Regions from separate parts of the Romboutsia sp. 1001216sp1 genome, predicted to be linked through region 2. Evidence: a T-box and tRNA genes for the amino acid it is inferred to sense, from the RefSeq annotation. Region 2 holds a T-box; the other holds one or more tRNA genes.
The links. A T-box is a leader RNA that pairs with one kind of tRNA and senses whether it is charged. The one in region 2 lies ahead of serS (serine--tRNA ligase), so its partner is inferred to be a tRNA-Ser.

Region 1: it has a tRNA-Ser gene. The T-box ahead of serS (serine--tRNA ligase) is inferred to sense a tRNA for this amino acid. The anticodon was not compared.

Annotation. Positions count from the first base shown of each region.
Region 1 covers NZ_JBDPHA010000002.1:27,840-42,459, reverse strand. Annotated here, with positions in the region: gene ABHC41_RS03380 (DUF2325 domain-containing protein) at 1-94, opposite strand, end outside; gene ABHC41_RS03375 (hypothetical protein) at 352-573, opposite strand; gene trxA (thioredoxin) at 690-1,016, opposite strand; gene ABHC41_RS03365 (hypothetical protein) at 1,072-1,275, opposite strand; tRNA gene ABHC41_RS03360 (tRNA-Phe) at 1,540-1,615, opposite strand; tRNA gene ABHC41_RS03355 (tRNA-Ser) at 1,619-1,707, opposite strand; gene ABHC41_RS03350 (methyltransferase) at 1,866-2,480, opposite strand; gene ABHC41_RS03345 (cellulase family glycosylhydrolase) at 2,530-3,570, opposite strand; gene ABHC41_RS03340 (cellulose biosynthesis cyclic di-GMP-binding regulatory protein BcsB) at 3,642-5,699, opposite strand; gene ABHC41_RS03335 (glycosyltransferase) at 5,711-6,961, opposite strand; gene ABHC41_RS03330 (DUF2334 domain-containing protein) at 6,964-8,580, opposite strand; gene ABHC41_RS03325 (diguanylate cyclase) at 8,570-9,418, opposite strand; gene wecB (UDP-N-acetylglucosamine 2-epimerase (non-hydrolyzing)) at 9,458-10,558, opposite strand; gene ABHC41_RS03315 (DUF4397 domain-containing protein) at 10,814-11,434, opposite strand; gene ABHC41_RS03310 (carbon-nitrogen hydrolase family protein) at 11,605-12,447, shown strand; gene ABHC41_RS03305 (hypothetical protein) at 12,488-12,994, opposite strand; gene ABHC41_RS03300 (YgjV family protein) at 13,213-13,449, opposite strand; gene ABHC41_RS03295 (L,D-transpeptidase) at 13,508-13,966, opposite strand; gene ABHC41_RS03290 (hypothetical protein) at 14,199-14,342, opposite strand; gene ABHC41_RS03285 (Na+/H+ antiporter NhaC family protein) at 14,400-14,620, opposite strand, start outside.
Region 2 covers NZ_JBDPHA010000027.1:6,255-9,074, forward strand. Annotated here, with positions in the region: gene ABHC41_RS14460 (nucleoside deaminase) at 1-336, opposite strand, end outside; gene serS (serine--tRNA ligase) at 696-1,979, opposite strand; T-box leader at 2,173-2,385, opposite strand; rRNA gene rrf (5S ribosomal RNA) at 2,611-2,727, opposite strand; partial or broken rRNA gene ABHC41_RS14475 (23S ribosomal RNA) at 2,787-2,820, opposite strand, start outside.

The sequences.
Region 1 (14,620 bases), on a different contig from region 2:
TCAAGTAAACTTTAGTTTTATGACCTTTTTCTTTTGCTAAATTTATGTAATCTTTTTTTAACTTTTCATTACCTCCAACTATTACTAAGTTCACAATATTTCACCTCTCATACTTCTATACTTAAATAATAGTACTTTGATTATTGATAGTCAATACTTATTGATATTTATTTTCATTTATCATTTGTATATTTATTTTTACATAAACTATATAATAACTATTTAATTAAATATAATAAGAAAAGCTATAAAATATATATTTAAGTCTATATTTTATAGCTTTTCTTATTCATACTTATTTTTAAAACTTTAATTTAGTAATTTATAAATTTTATTATTATAAAATACTACCTATTTTTTTATACTATCCTTTAATGCTTTACCTACATTCTTTCCAGTATTTAATGTTTCTTTTCCTACATTATATCCTGTTTTAATAGCTTCTTTTCCTACATTTAAAGTTCCGCCAACAGCTTCTTTAGCAACATTTCCTACGCCATTTATAACTTCTTTACCTATATCTCCAACTGGCTTTGTTACTTTCTTTACAGTCTTGTCTAATTTATTTGCCAATCTTCTCAACTCCATAAAATATATTAAGGGAATTCCCTTAATATATTTTATGACTTATATTGGCACATTGTTACAACCCTATATTATTCACTTCTTCTACTTTATATATTTAAATATTAAAAATTAGAATTTATCTTTTCTATTATTTGTTGTTTTGGCATAAAACCTACCATCTTATCAACTGGCTTTCCATCTTTAAATATCATAACTGTAGGTACAGTACTTACACCATATTTTCTAGCTAATTCTAAACATTGGTCTATATCTACTTTACTAAAGCTAGCTTTATTTCCTACATCCTTTGCAGCTTCCTCAAAAACTGGTGCCAACATCTTACATGGGCCACACCAAGTAGCAAAAAAATCTACTACAGCTATCCCTGATCCATTTTCTATTTTAGAGTTAAACTCTTCGTCATTTATTATTTTTACGAATTCTTCCATACTAATTTATACTTAACTTTATTAAGTATATCTCCTTTCTATTTTTATTTTAATTTTATTTATATTTTGTATTATATGGTTGCATTTCATCATATGTCAAAGCTTTAGGCTTTTGTTTATAATGTATTTTCTTACTAACTGATTCATTTTCATTTTCTATAGCATTTCTTATATCTGTATATGTTTGTGCATGATTAACTAAATCAGTTAACTGTGGATTTTCATCTAATATTCTTTTACTGTTATTTACTTTTCTCATATAAACATCCCTTTCTTTTCTTTTTATTAGATTTCCACCTATGTTTTTTTTAATGCATACTTTAAACCAATTGTGGCTTAGTAATAAATGTATTAAAAAACGCATAAATCCAAATTAATGGATTTATGCGTTTTAATTTCCAATAAAAATTTCATATATAATATCTAAAGTACATAGTCATTATTTTTAATTTAAGTATCTATCAGTAGATTTATAATTAATTTAAAATTTATAAAAAAAGCATCTATATTCTAGATGCCTTACTGGTGCCCAGAGGCGGAATCGAACCACCGACACGGGGATTTTCAGTCCCCTGCTCTACCGACTGAGCTATCTGGGCATATGGCGGAGAGGGTGGGATTCGAACCCACGGTGCCGTTAAGCATCACTGGTTTTCAAGACCAGCTCCTTAAACCACTCGGACACCTCTCCAATGATTTTTATCTCTTATATTTATTAATATATCATAAATTTTTACATTTTTCAATAATTTTTATATTTTTCCTTTTATTTCAAAAACTATATAAAATAGAAATGAGCATTTCAAATACTTATTTCTATTTTATATAGTATCTTTTAATCTCATTATATTATGCATAATATGGTATATTATAAACTAAGAATCTTTCATTAACATCTTTCTTATATAACTTTTCTAACTGTATTTCTTCTTTTAGCATAAATGGTGTCTCATTTTCTATATAATATATATAATCATCACTAGGATAATACAATATTAACTCAATATACCTTTCACTTTTATATACTGAATCTAATATATTTTCTACTATCTTCCTAAATATCTGTACTGAAAATGGATTAAAAAAATAAAATCTATTATCTTTACTTTTTATTTCATAATCTTGTGCATAGCAACATTTAAATTCTATTTTTTCTTTACCTTTCTTATGTTCACTTACATACGCTTCTTTATTTTTAATACATTCTTTATAATACTTTTCCTCCATTTCTATTCCAACTACATTAGAATTAAATCTATAATTTATATAAAAGTTTAGCCTACCTTTCCCACATCCAAAATCAACTATAAAATCATCTTCATTTAAGCTGTATATTTTAAATAATTCGTCTAAACATTCATATGATGTAGCTTGATATGGATGATAATGCCTTACTTTTTCACTCCATAATTCTTCTCCTAAAGTATCTATATTTAATAATTTTTCATATTCTTTTTCTGTCATTTATTTCATTTCCTATCTAAATATATTTTTTATTGAAACTCTATTCAGATTAGTAATACCATTTAAATATAATTTCTATACTTTCCTTTGATGGATAAAAATTTTTATCTTTTCCCTTTTTTCCTACTGCAAATATAGAAAATCCTTTTATGTAGTCTTTATCTTCAAATACAATTTTATAAGCGTTAAAACATCTAGCTTGTTCTTTTCCATTTTCTACATTGGACACTTCACTATTCCATGGATGTGTTGCTGCATTATCTTTTTTAGGAAATCCTAATTCAGCAAAGTAGATAGGCTTATTATATTTTTCATAGAATCTATATATTTCTTCGACCACATTTTGATTTCTATTATATATAGTAGTAGAGTTTAAAGCATTTACTAATTCTTTTACTGTATTTTCTTTTTTATCACTAAGTTCAAAATAAGCTGCTATAGATATAAAATCTACTTTAGAAAATATTTTATTATTTAATTTTTTGTAATAATCCTCATTACTCTTTCTATCCCAACTAGCTGTATACCACCATGTAGTCTTATATGTTACTTCTCCCTTAAATCGCCCTTTAACAAAATTAACTATATCACACCAGTTATCTTCATACATCTCTAACTTTGAGAAATTTGATGCTATAATCATTATATCTACATCGTACTTATTTGCTATATCCTTAATTAAAATATTTAATATATTTTTCCAATCTTCAAAGAATTTTTCCTTATTTACGGGGTTATAATCAGTTTCATATTTACTTCCATTAGCTATCCACGGATATGCTTCTAATATAATATTTATACCTTTTGATTTCAGTATTTTTATTAATCTTATGGCTTTTTCTTTACTATAAGAATTTATTTTCATATTATTTGAGTCTAAATCTGGTATTTCTATAACTATAGGTACATTAACAGTATTCACTTTCAAATCATCTATATCCTTTAAAGCTTGTTCTATTTCATAATCAGTTGATAAGTTAACAGATTTTATCTTTTCTGTTATAGTATTATTTTTGTTAGTACTTTTAATAGCAAAAATAACGCTTAGTATTACTAATGAAGTAATTATTATTAATATTTTTTTTCTCATAGCTCTCCTATCTTTTTTAAATATAAAATACTAAGCATTAGTTATAAAGCTTAGTATTTTATATTTATATATTATTTTTTATATTTTAAAGCTAATAAAACTGTTGCTGATATAACCATTAAAAGTAATACTGATGCAACTATTATAAACTGTTTACTTTTATTATCTAGTTTATTTACTTCTTTAGTCTCTTTATTTTCATCTACATCATCTAACTTATAATTTAAATCTTTTATATTTCCTTCTCTATCAATTACTATAGTATCGCCTTTTAATGACTTTGTGAGATCTAAATCATTTAAATATCTAGTACTTAATGCTAAATCCTTCATTTCTGTTGATGCAATAACCATCATACCCTTATCTTTATTATATGGCGATTTTGTAAGTTGTATAGATGATAGTTGTTTTGAATAATCTCCTATGAATTTTATCTTTTCGTTGCTTTCAAATCCTAAATAATCTTTATTAAATTTTAAATTTAGATATTTATTAACATCTTTTATAGTTAAATTATTAGTTGGAGTTCCTATTATTATTAAATTACTTTTTTTATCATCTGATTTTAAATCACTTGATTTTATAAATCTTATATCTCCATTGTTATATTTAATACTATGACCTATATAGGATATTATACTACCTATTTGCGTTAATGCTGTTGAGTCTAATTTATCGGGTACTACAACTACTGTATCATTAACTTTATCATCCTTAACAAATGGATACGGATAATTTTTCATAGTTAAATTATTGGTATCATTGTAATCAAATTCTATATATGATTCATTTGATATATATGCAAATGGATTATCAGTATCTCTAGTTACACAAGCTAAATCTAATAGTTCTAAATTAAATACAATTTTGATTTGATAATAATTTTGATTTAAAGTTTCTTTTGGAAGGTTAAGCTCTACGGTATCATTATTGGCATTTTCCTTTGTTAGTTTCTTGCTTCCTATAGGTATATTATTTACATATATAGTTACTAAAGATCTTTCAAAATCTAAATTCTCACCATATCTAATATTTAAATTTATTTTACTACCTTCTTTAACTTCTTTGCTTTTAGGTATACTTATATCTATTATTGATTCTTGTGTAAATGGTCCTTTCAATGTAATATTATCATAACCTAAATCTTTAAAATTCAATCTATTTTTATTTTTATAATTATATATGTCATCTACATCCGTACCTTCATTTATAATTATGCTATCTTTGTTTAATTCATTTATTAAATCTTTACTATTTATAAGTTTGCTAGCTTTTTTAAGTAGTTCTTCATTATTGGATATTATGATAAGCATTTTTTTATTTTTATCAAATATTGAATTTGTATTTTTTATAATACAATTTTTATCCAAATCTTCTTTTTCTTTTGCAGTTAATAAATTAAGTATTTCACTTGAAGTATTACTTTTATTGCCTATATATATAACATTTTTATCCTTGTTTTTAAATTGAGAGTATAGATTTATATCAAAATTAACATTATCATTTATTATTTTTTCTCCAAAACCACTACTAAGTATCATAGCCGAAGTTAATTCTTCACTTGAATAATTATCTGGTATTAATATACTAGTTTCTAATTCATTTCTTCCATTTTCATTTATATAAGTATCTTTGTACTCGCTTATCAAATTAGATGTTGGCTTATAATTATAGGATACACTTATATTTGATTCCTTATGTACTACTAACCAGTTAGCTGTATTTGAGTCATCTCTACAAACCTTATCAGAAATAGTTTTATAAGCTTTTATCTCTACTTTATTATAACCTGTCTTTATTAAATCTTTTGGTATATCTATATTTATTTCTTTTTTATATTCCTTATTTCCATCTAATCGTTCTGAATGGATTGGCACATCATTTACAATTATTGTTATTGTAGAATAATTCACATCTAATAGTTCACTTTTTGTAAATACTAAGTTAATCTTAGTTTTTTCAACTAAAGCATTTTTAGGAACTTCAAAATATTTATTAGTACTACTTATAACCCCATTCATAGTTATGTCATTTTTAAATTTGTAATTTTTTACATTTTGCTGTGCAAAAACTATATCACAGCTTGTAAAACTAATAATTAATGATATCATTATTGCTATTAATCTCATTTTATTTTCTCCTAAAATCGTTCGGTTTTATACCACTTAACTTCTCTTTTGTGTATAGCGTCAGAAAAATACCCAACCATTCCTTTTATAGCAACAAATAGCCACATTTGAGAATATGTAAAATACATAAGCCCAACTAAAAATATATTGCTTAAATTACTCTCTCCCTTTTCCATACTAAGTGTTATAGATACCTGTATTACAAATAGTATATATGATAGTATCCATATAGTAAAAAAATCAAATGGGATATTTATAGTTACTATTTTAAATATTCCTAAAATAAATATTATATCTGATAATACAACAGATGTTAAAAATAGAAAATATACTGAAAAGAAGTATAGTATATCAAACAGCACTCTATTTTGTTTGCCCTTAAATAAATTAGTAATATACTTAACTAATACATATATATTTCCCTTTACCCATCTTGTTCGTTGCTTTATCCATACATTTACAGTTTCTGGTTCTTGCTCCCAGGTTACTGATTGAGGGACATATGTTATTCTTTGTCCCATTTTATAAATCCTAAAACTTATTTCTGTATCCTCTGCTATTGCCTTTGTGTCCCATCCTCCTAATTTTTCTATAGTACTTCTTCTAAGTACAAAATTAGTGCCTGGTATAGTACAAAGACCTAATAATTGTTTTCTACCTGCTTGAGCTATCCATTGAAAACTTAGAGTTTCTATATTTATAAACTTAGTTAATATGTTTTTATGCTTGTTTCTAGTTCTAAATTTTCCTATAACAGCCCCTAGTTTTTCATCTTTAACTATGGTCTGTATCAAATATCTTAGTGCAGTTTTTTCTGGTGTATTGTCAGCATCATATATTGCAATATATTCTCCCTTAGATATTTGATATCCTATATTTAGTGCATTTGATTTTCCTTTACCACCTGTTATATTATCCGTATTTATGATGGTAAAATTATAATTTCTATATCTATTTTTTATATTTTCTAATATTTCCTTGGAATTATCACTAGAATTATCATTTATAACGATAAGTTCCATTTTATCTATAGGATAATCTAGTAGTAATAAAGATTCTACAGTTTTACCAATTACCTTGCCTTCATTATGTGCTGGTACTAGTATTGATACAAAAGGGAACTCTTTTAATTTTTCATCTTTAAATTTAAGACTCTTTAAATAATATATATATCCACTTATAGCTAGTATTATATTTGTTAAGAGTATAGCCCATATAGATGATAAGGAAATTAAAAATATATAATCTACTAAACCTATCATAATTATCTCCTTGTAAACTTTCGTCTATTTATAATCTTAAATACTATAAAGATTAATATAAATATTAGCAATACTACAACAACAAACTTTACAACTATATCATTTAACTTATTTATAGACTTATTAAACACTAAATCATTGTGTTTTCTTATAGATTTATACTTATCATAACTTGTTATTATATTCTTGTTATTTGATTCTATTTTTATATCATCTATATTTATATAGTTGTTTTCTTTTTTTAAATCTAAAAAGCTTACATTTTTAGATTTAAGATATTCTATACACTCTTTTAAATAGTTTGTGTCTACATCAGTATGGAAAAAAAATCCTCCAGTATGACCTCTTACCATAGATAGTTTATAATAATTATATTTTATTTTATCTACCGCTAATTTGTCATCTTTAGCTATATATCCTAAATTTTCCGGTATTAGTGTATTAAAATTTTTACTATCTTTTATTATATATGGAAATGTACTCATATTAAAAATTTCACTATTATTTTGGTATCTCCCCATATATGTAGATATGTATTTTTTGATTTCTTTATACCCATCTTGAATCATAGCATATTTTTGTGCTTCAAATCCCAATGGGTATATATCATTTTCTATACATAATCTTAGTCCACTTAATAACCTATTTTTAATATATATATTTATATCTTCACTTTTACTATTTAATATCTCTTTATTAAAAAATTCATACTCATCTTCATCTGATTTTTCTTTTCTATTATGATAGTATCCATTTAATATAACACTACCACCTTTATCTTGCATATATTTTATAGTATTTATAAAATTTTCATCTAGAGTGATTAATTCTTTAATACTCTTATCTCGATAAGTAGGTGTTAAAGATATTATGAATGGTATATTTTCTTCATATAAATAATTAGCTAAATCCTCTAATTTTTTTGTGTCACTAAGAGGATTTACATCTTCTATTTTTACAAATATTTTACTTTCTTCAAAAGAAGTTCGTTCAAAGAAATCATTTAACGTATCTTCAAATATATAAGATTCATACATGTTCCAATCAGATATATAATACAAATTTTTATCTTGCAATATATATGGGTATGTGTTATATCCATCACTCATAGTAGCAATAATATTACTTTTACTACTTGGTTGTATTATGTTGTAATCACTTTCATTTTCTAATACTATATCGTCTCCTTTATAGTTTAATCTTGTTATATTATTATTTTTATATATGTACTTTATTGAATATTTATTATTATACTCTAGTAAATTTGCAATTTTATCCCCTATCCAGTATATACGTTTATTGTAATTATTAATATCTTCTAAAAATATTTTATTCTCTATATTATTGTTTATATTTATAACAAAGACATAGTCATAATTGTTTAAACATCCTTTTTTATAATCATTTATATTAATATTGTCCACTTTATTATTAAATACGTATAGTAGCTCATTAAGGTGATTTACTGTATTAACATTAGACTTAAATTTAGTTTTAGTTTCATAAACTATAAGAGATTTTTTATTGCTATTATTTTCACTATAAATTCCACTTGAACTTGCTAAAATTATACTAATTATAATAGTTATTTCTATTATAAATTTTTTTTTAAACATCATATTGTAATTCCTCTTGTACATATGTTTTATATTCAATAGGAGACTTTATATTTTTTTTATACTCTACTGCTGCTATTTTTGTGTCTATATTTATGTAATTTTTATTATTTTTCAAGCTTAGACTAAGTTCATCTATACCTGTTTTTATTCTTTCTTTTACTATATTAGCACCAAATTCATCTGTATTTGGCATTATTATAGCTATAGTATCATTTTCTATTGTGTATCTTTCATCTTCTATTCTTGTAGACTTTACAACTATATTGCTTATATCTTTCATTAGTTTGTTAGTTTTAACTTCCCCAAGTATGTTCTTTATTTCTTTATAGTATGGTAAGTTTATAAGCATTAAAGATAATTGAGTTTCATGCCTTTTAGCCTTACTCATCTCTCTTTCTAGATTCATATAAAATGCTTTTATATTAAATAATCCTGTATCCTCATGTATAGTAACCAAATTTTTATATTCATTTTCTAGCTTAAGATTTGATTGTTGAAGATTATTTATACTATTTGTAAACTTTCCTGTTGTATAAGATATTATTGGCATAAATATCATCCATATATAAGACATATATGTTATTTCTACATTTTTCGTTAGATTTATATAAAATATATATGCTGCATATATAAATATAGAAACTGATGTTGCTATAAGCCCTATAATTATTCCCCCTGTGTAAGTCATAATTATAGTAAAAAATGTTATACAAAACATTATAAAACTTAAATTTTGTGTTTGAAATTTAATATCAAATACAAATAACATGGTGATTATAAATAACTCTAATATTAGTCCTAAAAAATATCCATCTATCTTTTTGGAAATTCTATTCATATTTTCACTACTTTCTTTTATTCATTCTTCTGATTAAATTTAATTTTGATATATTTTTTCAATAATATCGACAATGTATTTGCTTGCAAGCCCATCTCCATAAGGATTTGAAGCCTTTGACATCTCATTATATAATTTTTTGTTAGTTAGTAATTCCTTTGTGTATTTATATATGTTATCTTCATTTGTACCTACTAATTTTAAAGTTTTAGCCTTAATCCCTTCTGGTCTTTCGGTAGTTTCTCTCAATACAAGAACTGGCTTCCCAAGAAATGGAGCTTCTTCTTGTATGCCTCCACTATCTGTTAGTATTAGATATGACTTATTTAATAAATTATGAAATTCAACTACACTTAAAGGTTCTATTACATGTACCTTTTTATTACCTTTGAATTCTTCTTTAACTAAATCTCTTATTTGAGGATTAAAATGTATTGGATACACTATTTCTACATCATCAAATTCCATAGATATTTTATTTACTGCTTTAAATATATTCTTCATATTGCTACCTAGATTTTCTCTTCTGTGGCATGTTAAAAGTATCATTCTGTTTTTTCCTATTTTGTCAGTTATTTCACTTTTGTATTCCTTATCTATAGTGGTTTTTAATGCATCTATTGCAGTATTTCCAGTTATATATATTTTTTCAGGATTTTTTCCTTCTTTTATCAAATTATCCTTTGATTTTTCTGTTGGTGCAAAGTGTATATCAGCTATAACAGATGTTAACTGTCTATTTAACTCTTCTGGAAAAGGAGAATATTTATTATAGGTTCTTAAACCTGCCTCTACATGACCTACTTTAACTTGATTATAAAAAGCAACTAAGGATGATATAAACGTTGTAGTTGTATCTCCATGTACAAGTATTATATCTGGCTTTACTTCTTTTATAACTTTATCTAACCCATTCATTATATTCGTGCTTATTTGAGACAAAGATTGATTTGACTTCATAATATTTAAATCATAATTAACCTTTATGTTAAATACGTCTAGTACTTGATCTAACATTTCTCTATGTTGTGCTGTTACACAAACTATAGACTCTATATTATCTCTAGACTCCAACTCTTTAACTAAAGGTGCCATTTTTATGGCTTCAGGCCTAGTCCCAAATACTGTCATTATTTTCATTTACTTCACCCCTGTATATTATTCCATAATAATTTTTATCTATATTATTATCTCTCAATATATTACATTAACTACAATATGATGTCAAAATTTATTGTTATTTATTATTTTTTTGTAGATTATATTTTTATTTTGATATTATTTATTATATTTTTTATTACTAAATTTATTCTATCAATTATAAATTAAGCATACCATTAAACTGTTAATATGTTCAAAGGTATGCTTCTCTTATATTTTAGTGTTTAATATAAATTAAGCTTCTTTACATAAATAAGTATTCCCATCAACTGATTGTATAACACCTAAACTACCTAATTGACCAATTGCATATATAGTATATATTCTATCTGGATTTAATTTAACCCTTAACGGAAAAACTACATCTTTACTTTCACTTACTACTAATTTTACATTATACGTTCCTGGGTTTACATCTACATAACTAGTTCCCTCTCTAAATCCGATATCTTCAAAGAATGTCTCTCCATTTACTAGTATATCTACTGCTGGTGCATTTGGTGATAAATGTATAACTCTAAATGTAGAATATTCGCTTGATGGTTGTTTTTCTGAATAGTCTTTTATAACTAATAAAGATAAATCCCCTATATTCCCTGTCACTGCTACGGTATACATTTGCCCTTCATCTACTTCAAGCATTTGATTTATAACTGGATTTTCAGTAGTTCCAGATAAGTATATACCTACTGTATGTTCTCCTTCTTCTAACTCTAAATACTCTGTAAATTCCATAAAATCTAATCCGCTAAATACAAGTGCCCCATCAATATAAATGTCTACTTTACCGATTTGTGGAGCGGCCTGAAATACTCTAACTAAAGATTTTCCTTCTTTTATTTGTAAACAATCCATTTTAAATCCCCCTTGATGACAATGTTCATTCTTTATATAATATGTGTCCATTATTTTATTTGTTACTTTATAAGTTGATTTCATATATTTTCATTTTTTTAATGCAATGTTTGTATAGATAAACTACTATTAAAATATAAATATCTTATACTAGATTTAATTAAATTGAGGTGATTTTTATAAAAACTTTAGTTATACAAATAGATGTTAATTCTAATAAATTAAAGAATATATCCACTATAGAGAGATATATAAATTTAGCCATTAATAAATCTAAAATAGATTTAGTTATACTTCCAGAAATGTTTTGCTGCCCTTATGATAATAAGAATTTTCCTGTTTATTGTGAGGTAGAAGGAGGAAATCTTTATAATATTTTATCTGATATAGCTAAAAAATATAATATATATTTGGTAGCTGGATCCATTCCTGAAAAAGATAATAGTAAAATATATAATACTTCTTATGTTTTTGATCGATGTGGAAATAAGATAGCAAAACATAGAAAAATACATCTATTTGATATTTCTATAGATGCTGGCCAAAAATTTTTAGAATCTGATACATTATCATCTGGAAATGATGTTACAGTATTTGATACTGAATTTGGAAAAATTGGTCTTTGTATTTGCTATGATTTTAGATTTTTTGAGATATGCAAAATAATGGTTGATAAAGGCGCTAAGGCTATAATAGTTCCTGCATCATTCAACATGACTACAGGACCTATTCATTGGGAGCTACTATTTAAATCTAGAGCTGTTGATAATCAAGTTTATACAATAGGATGTTCTTCTTCCCGAAACAATAATTCTTCTTATATATCTTATGGAAACTCTATTTTAGTTTCTCCATTTGGGGAAGTATTAAATAGATTAGATGAAAAAGAGGGCTACTTTATAGCAGATATCGACTTTTCATATGTTGAAAAAATAAGAAATCAACTACCTTTATTAAAGCATCGTAGAAATGATTTGTATAATGTATCATATACAGATAATTCTAAAGTATAAATTTATTTTAATATATTATCTTAGTTTAATTTATTTGTAATTATTGAACTAAGTTTTTAGCTTTGTCAAAATCTAATACATAGTTAATAATAGATATCAACTTACTCCCTACTTCTATATCTTCATCACTTGCTAACCTTATATATATTCTTAACTCTTCCCAAAGCTTTTCTTTACCTAGATCTTCATTGCTTATATTATGAAGATCTCTTATTACTTCTATAAGATTTATTTTTTTACTTTTATTTAGTGTATCATGATTTTTAATATAATCTATTGAAGAATCTACTAATTTAGTTAATTCCTTTTTATATTCTCTTATACTTAATTCTTTTTTGTATCCTAATAATTCTTTCATTAATTTTTCTAAATCAGATTTTGAGTAATTCCATACTCTACCATCATATTTTTTTATATTTTCTATACATGAATTATATTTATCTATTAGTTCTTCTAATCCTATAACTATTTCTAAATAGTTATTTTCTTCAATTAAGTTTTTACATCTATTTATATCCTTATCAATCTCTCTTATTGTTTTATTCACATTTAGTCCTCTTTTCTATTTTAATTATAATTTTTATTATTATATATAATATATCAATTTACTTAGTTAATAAACATATTTTATCTCACTATTGTTATTTAAAATATTATACCTTTTTAATATTTTAGTTTATCTAATCTATTAATATAGAAAATATTTACTTTTAACAAAAAATAGCATAGATAAAATATCTACGCTATTAAATAATATTTTGTAATTTAATTTTTTTCTTTATATTTATAAATATTATATAAATTATATATATTTATAATAATTATAAGCGCATTAGATATGGCAACAGGATATGCTTTTACATATAATCCGTAAACTACAAATAAAAAACATCCTATAGAATTTATAATTCTAAGCTTTACTATAGATGTCATCGTTAATGATATAACTATAAATAAGGATGCTGAATATCCAATCCATTCAATAGGGTCAAAGCTAATCATAAAATTATCTCCTTTTTATTTCTTATAACTATTATTTGATATTTATATTTTTATATAACTATTTTATTATTATAGTAGTATTAATAGGTATATTATCATACATCCATCTAGCATTTTCTGTAGCTAATCTTATACATCCCATACTTATAGCTACTCCAAGTCTATCATCTATTACATAAAGTCCCTTAGGATCATATAGTATTGAGTGGTAATAGTAATCATCTACTATATTCATTGCATATTTTGCTGAACTTTTTTCTCCCCCTATAGCAGGATACTTTATACCTGACTTAAATATACCCTTTATTGTAGGAGTTGAGCTTTTTCCTACAGTGCTACTCCAAACGTGCAGTACCTTAAATCTATCATCTACTTTTTTTAATATATAGGTAAGTTTATCTTTAGTAGATGTAATTATAATATAGCCTGTATCACTTTTTATATGATTCTCATTTACAAACTCTTCCATATTTTTATCAAATTTGCTGTAATCTATCTGTCTATAGTATCTATTCATAAATAATATTTCACCTTCTCATAATAATATTTATTATAATTATGCTAATTATAAACTTTATGTGATATTTCAGTTAATTTAACTATTATTGTACGAATGTAAAAATATTAAGTTTATTTTTTACACTCGCTAAACTGATTGGTATTACTTAACTGTAATAATTATCTACTAATTTTTGAAATATCATAATTTCCTTAAGCGTAAAAAAAGTGAAGTTTTAAAACTTCACTTTTTAAGTATTATTATGTTTCATATACTTATATGATTTAACTATACATCGAGCTTGATTTATAGTATATATTGATATTTCATAGGATGATGTTATTATAAAAGTCGATACTACTCCTACTAAGAAATCATAGTCACCTAATGCCATAATCTCCTCCAGTATTGCTTTTATTATATTATATGAAACTAAAATTTTATAGTTACATTAAGCTACTTCTTTTTTCCTTTTATTAACTTTATTTAAGTTTGGAATACCAAATGTTATAGCTATTATTCCACAAGCTAACATTAACCAAGGATAATGTAGATATTTAATTAATTCAACAGGAGATATTCCTACCATCCCTGCAGCTGTTAATACTTGTGCACCATATGGAACTATGCCTTGCCAACAAGATGAGAATATATCTAATATACTTGCAGTTT
Region 2 (2,820 bases):
CTGATTTTCTGTATATTCGTTTTTTATATGTTTAGTTCCTATTATAAGTTTTTTTATTCTAGAATTAACTATAGCCCCACTGCACATAATACAAGGTTCCATTGTAACATATAATTCACAATCAATAAGTCTCCATCCACCTAAGTTTCTAGCAGCTTCTCTTATTGCTACAATCTCAGCATGAGCTGTGCTATCATTTAAAGTTTCAGTTAAATTATGTCCTCTGCCTATAATATTGCCATCTTTAACTACTATGGCTCCTATAGGAGTTTCGCCTTTTTTAAAGGCTTTATCTGCTTCTTTCAAGGCTTCTTTCATATATAGTTCTTTATTCATATTTCCTCCTAGAACTTATAACACTTCTATATTATCATAGTTACATTTATAATTCAACTGAATTTTAATTTATTTGTACAAGTTAAAATTAGTTACTATTGCATAATTCTTAATTATAAGTAATATTAAACAATGTAAATTGGCTATATTTGTAACTTAAATAGACTATAATATCATTAGGTTACAAGGGTTAAATTTGTGAGGACTATCTATAGCTTATATTTTTCTAAACTACATACAGTTGCATCCTATTTCTTGTTAAAAATATTATATCACTATATATAAAAACCAACAGAAATCTGTTGGCCTTTATATATAGATAATGATCTTCTTAATATATGTCTAAATTGCGTTAGATCTTATAATTCTTCTTTCTTTATAACATCTACACCCATGTATGGTCTTAATACTTCTGGAACTACTACTGAACCATCTTCTTGTTGATAGTTTTCTAATATAGCAGCTAAACTTCTTCCTACTGCTAATCCAGATCCGTTTAATGTATGAACGTATTCTGCTTTAGATTTTTTGTCTCTCTTGAATCTTATACCAGCTCTTCTAGCTTGGAAATCTTCAAAGTTTGAACAAGAAGATATCTCAACGTATCTGTTGTAACTTGGCATCCATACTTCTAAGTCATATTTAAATGCTGCAGTGAACCCTAAGTCTCCTGTACATATCTTAACAACTCTGTAAGGTAATCCTAATAATTGTAACATTTTTTCTGCATCATTAGTTAATTTTTCTAACTCATCGTAAGAATCTTCTGGCTTAACAAATTTAACTAATTCTACCTTGTTAAATTGATGTTGTCTTACTAATCCTCTAGTATCTCTACCAGCAGAACCTGCTTCAGATCTAAAGCATGGAGTATATGCACAATATTTTATTGGTAATTGGTCAACTGTTAATATTTCATCTCTATGTATATTTGTTACAGGAACTTCAGCAGTTGGTATTAAGAAGTAATCAACACCTTCAACTTTGAACATGTCTTCTTCGAACTTAGGTAATTGACCTGTTCCTATAAAGCTAGTTCTATTAGCCATGAAAGGAGGTAAAACTTCTGTATATCCATGCTCAGCTGTATGAGTATTTAAGAAGAAGTTTATTAACGCTCTCTCTAATCTAGCTCCTAATCCTTTGTATAAAGTGAATCTTGAACCTGTTATTTTACTTCCAGTTTCAAAATCTAATATTCCTAATCCTGTTCCTATATCCCAGTGTGCCTTATGTTCAAAGTTAAACTCTGTAGGTTCTCCCCAAGTTCTTATTTGAACATTATCTTCATCTGTTGTTCCTTGCGGAACATCAGGATGAGGTACATTTGGTATTCTCATTAAGTTGTATTCCATCTCTGCTTCTACAGCTCTAACTTTTTCATCCATTCCTTTTATCTTATCTGATAATTCTTTAAGTTGAGCTTTAGCTGCCTCTACATCTTTACCTTCTTTTATTAATTGAGGTATTTTCTTAGATTCTACATTTAACTCATTCTTCATTACTTCAACTTCTTTAAGTAATTCTCTTCTTTCGTCATCTAATCTAACTACAGCATCTAAGTCGAATTCTTTTTCGCCTCTTCTATCCATAGCTTTTTTTATATCTTCTAAATTTTCTCTTATTCTTCTGACATCTAACATTGCTAATTCCTCCTTATATTTTATAATTTATTTTACTTTAATTAACCTATTCAAAACTTATAACTTTTGTTAATCTACCAGCGCTAATAAATTAATTTTAGTCATAAATAACGTTTTCTAATACATGTATTTTTATCTAAAACCTTAATCTTAGGGTAATTATTGCATTAAAAAAAGACCTTCATTCCCCTATGAAAGGGACGAAAGTCTTGTTATCCGCGTTGCCACCCTAATTGGTTATATAAAAATATAACCCTCTCAAACCTGTAACGTAGGTATACGTCTTACCTTATTGTTTCGGTAGAAGCTCCAGAATAGATTCAAAAACCATTGTAATGAGTTCACACCTACCACTCACTCTCTGAATACAAACTTGCTCTTTACTAATTTCCTTCAAAGCTTTTTATTAATTCTTCTATTTGATAATCATTATATTATATATATTATCAAGTTTCAATAGTATTATTCAAAAAAGTTTTTTCAGTTTTAAAAAATTTTAATTTTTACAATCTCTAACTCTAGCTATTTCAATGCTTCTAATATTTTTTATATAATTATATATTTTATTTATTAGATTTAATATATGGTATGAAAAACAATTATATTTATTTTTTTGCATAAAAAAAAGACTACGTGGCTACGTCTTACTCTCCCAGGGGGTCGCCCCCCAAGTACCATCAGCGCTAAAGAGCTTAACTTCTGTGTTCGGTATGGGAACAGGTGTATCCTCTTTGCTATAATAACCACATAATCTTTATCTTTTAGAGTTAATACTCTGAAAACTGTATATCATTTAGTTAATGATTTTTGGTCAAGTCCTCGACCTATTAGTATCGATAAG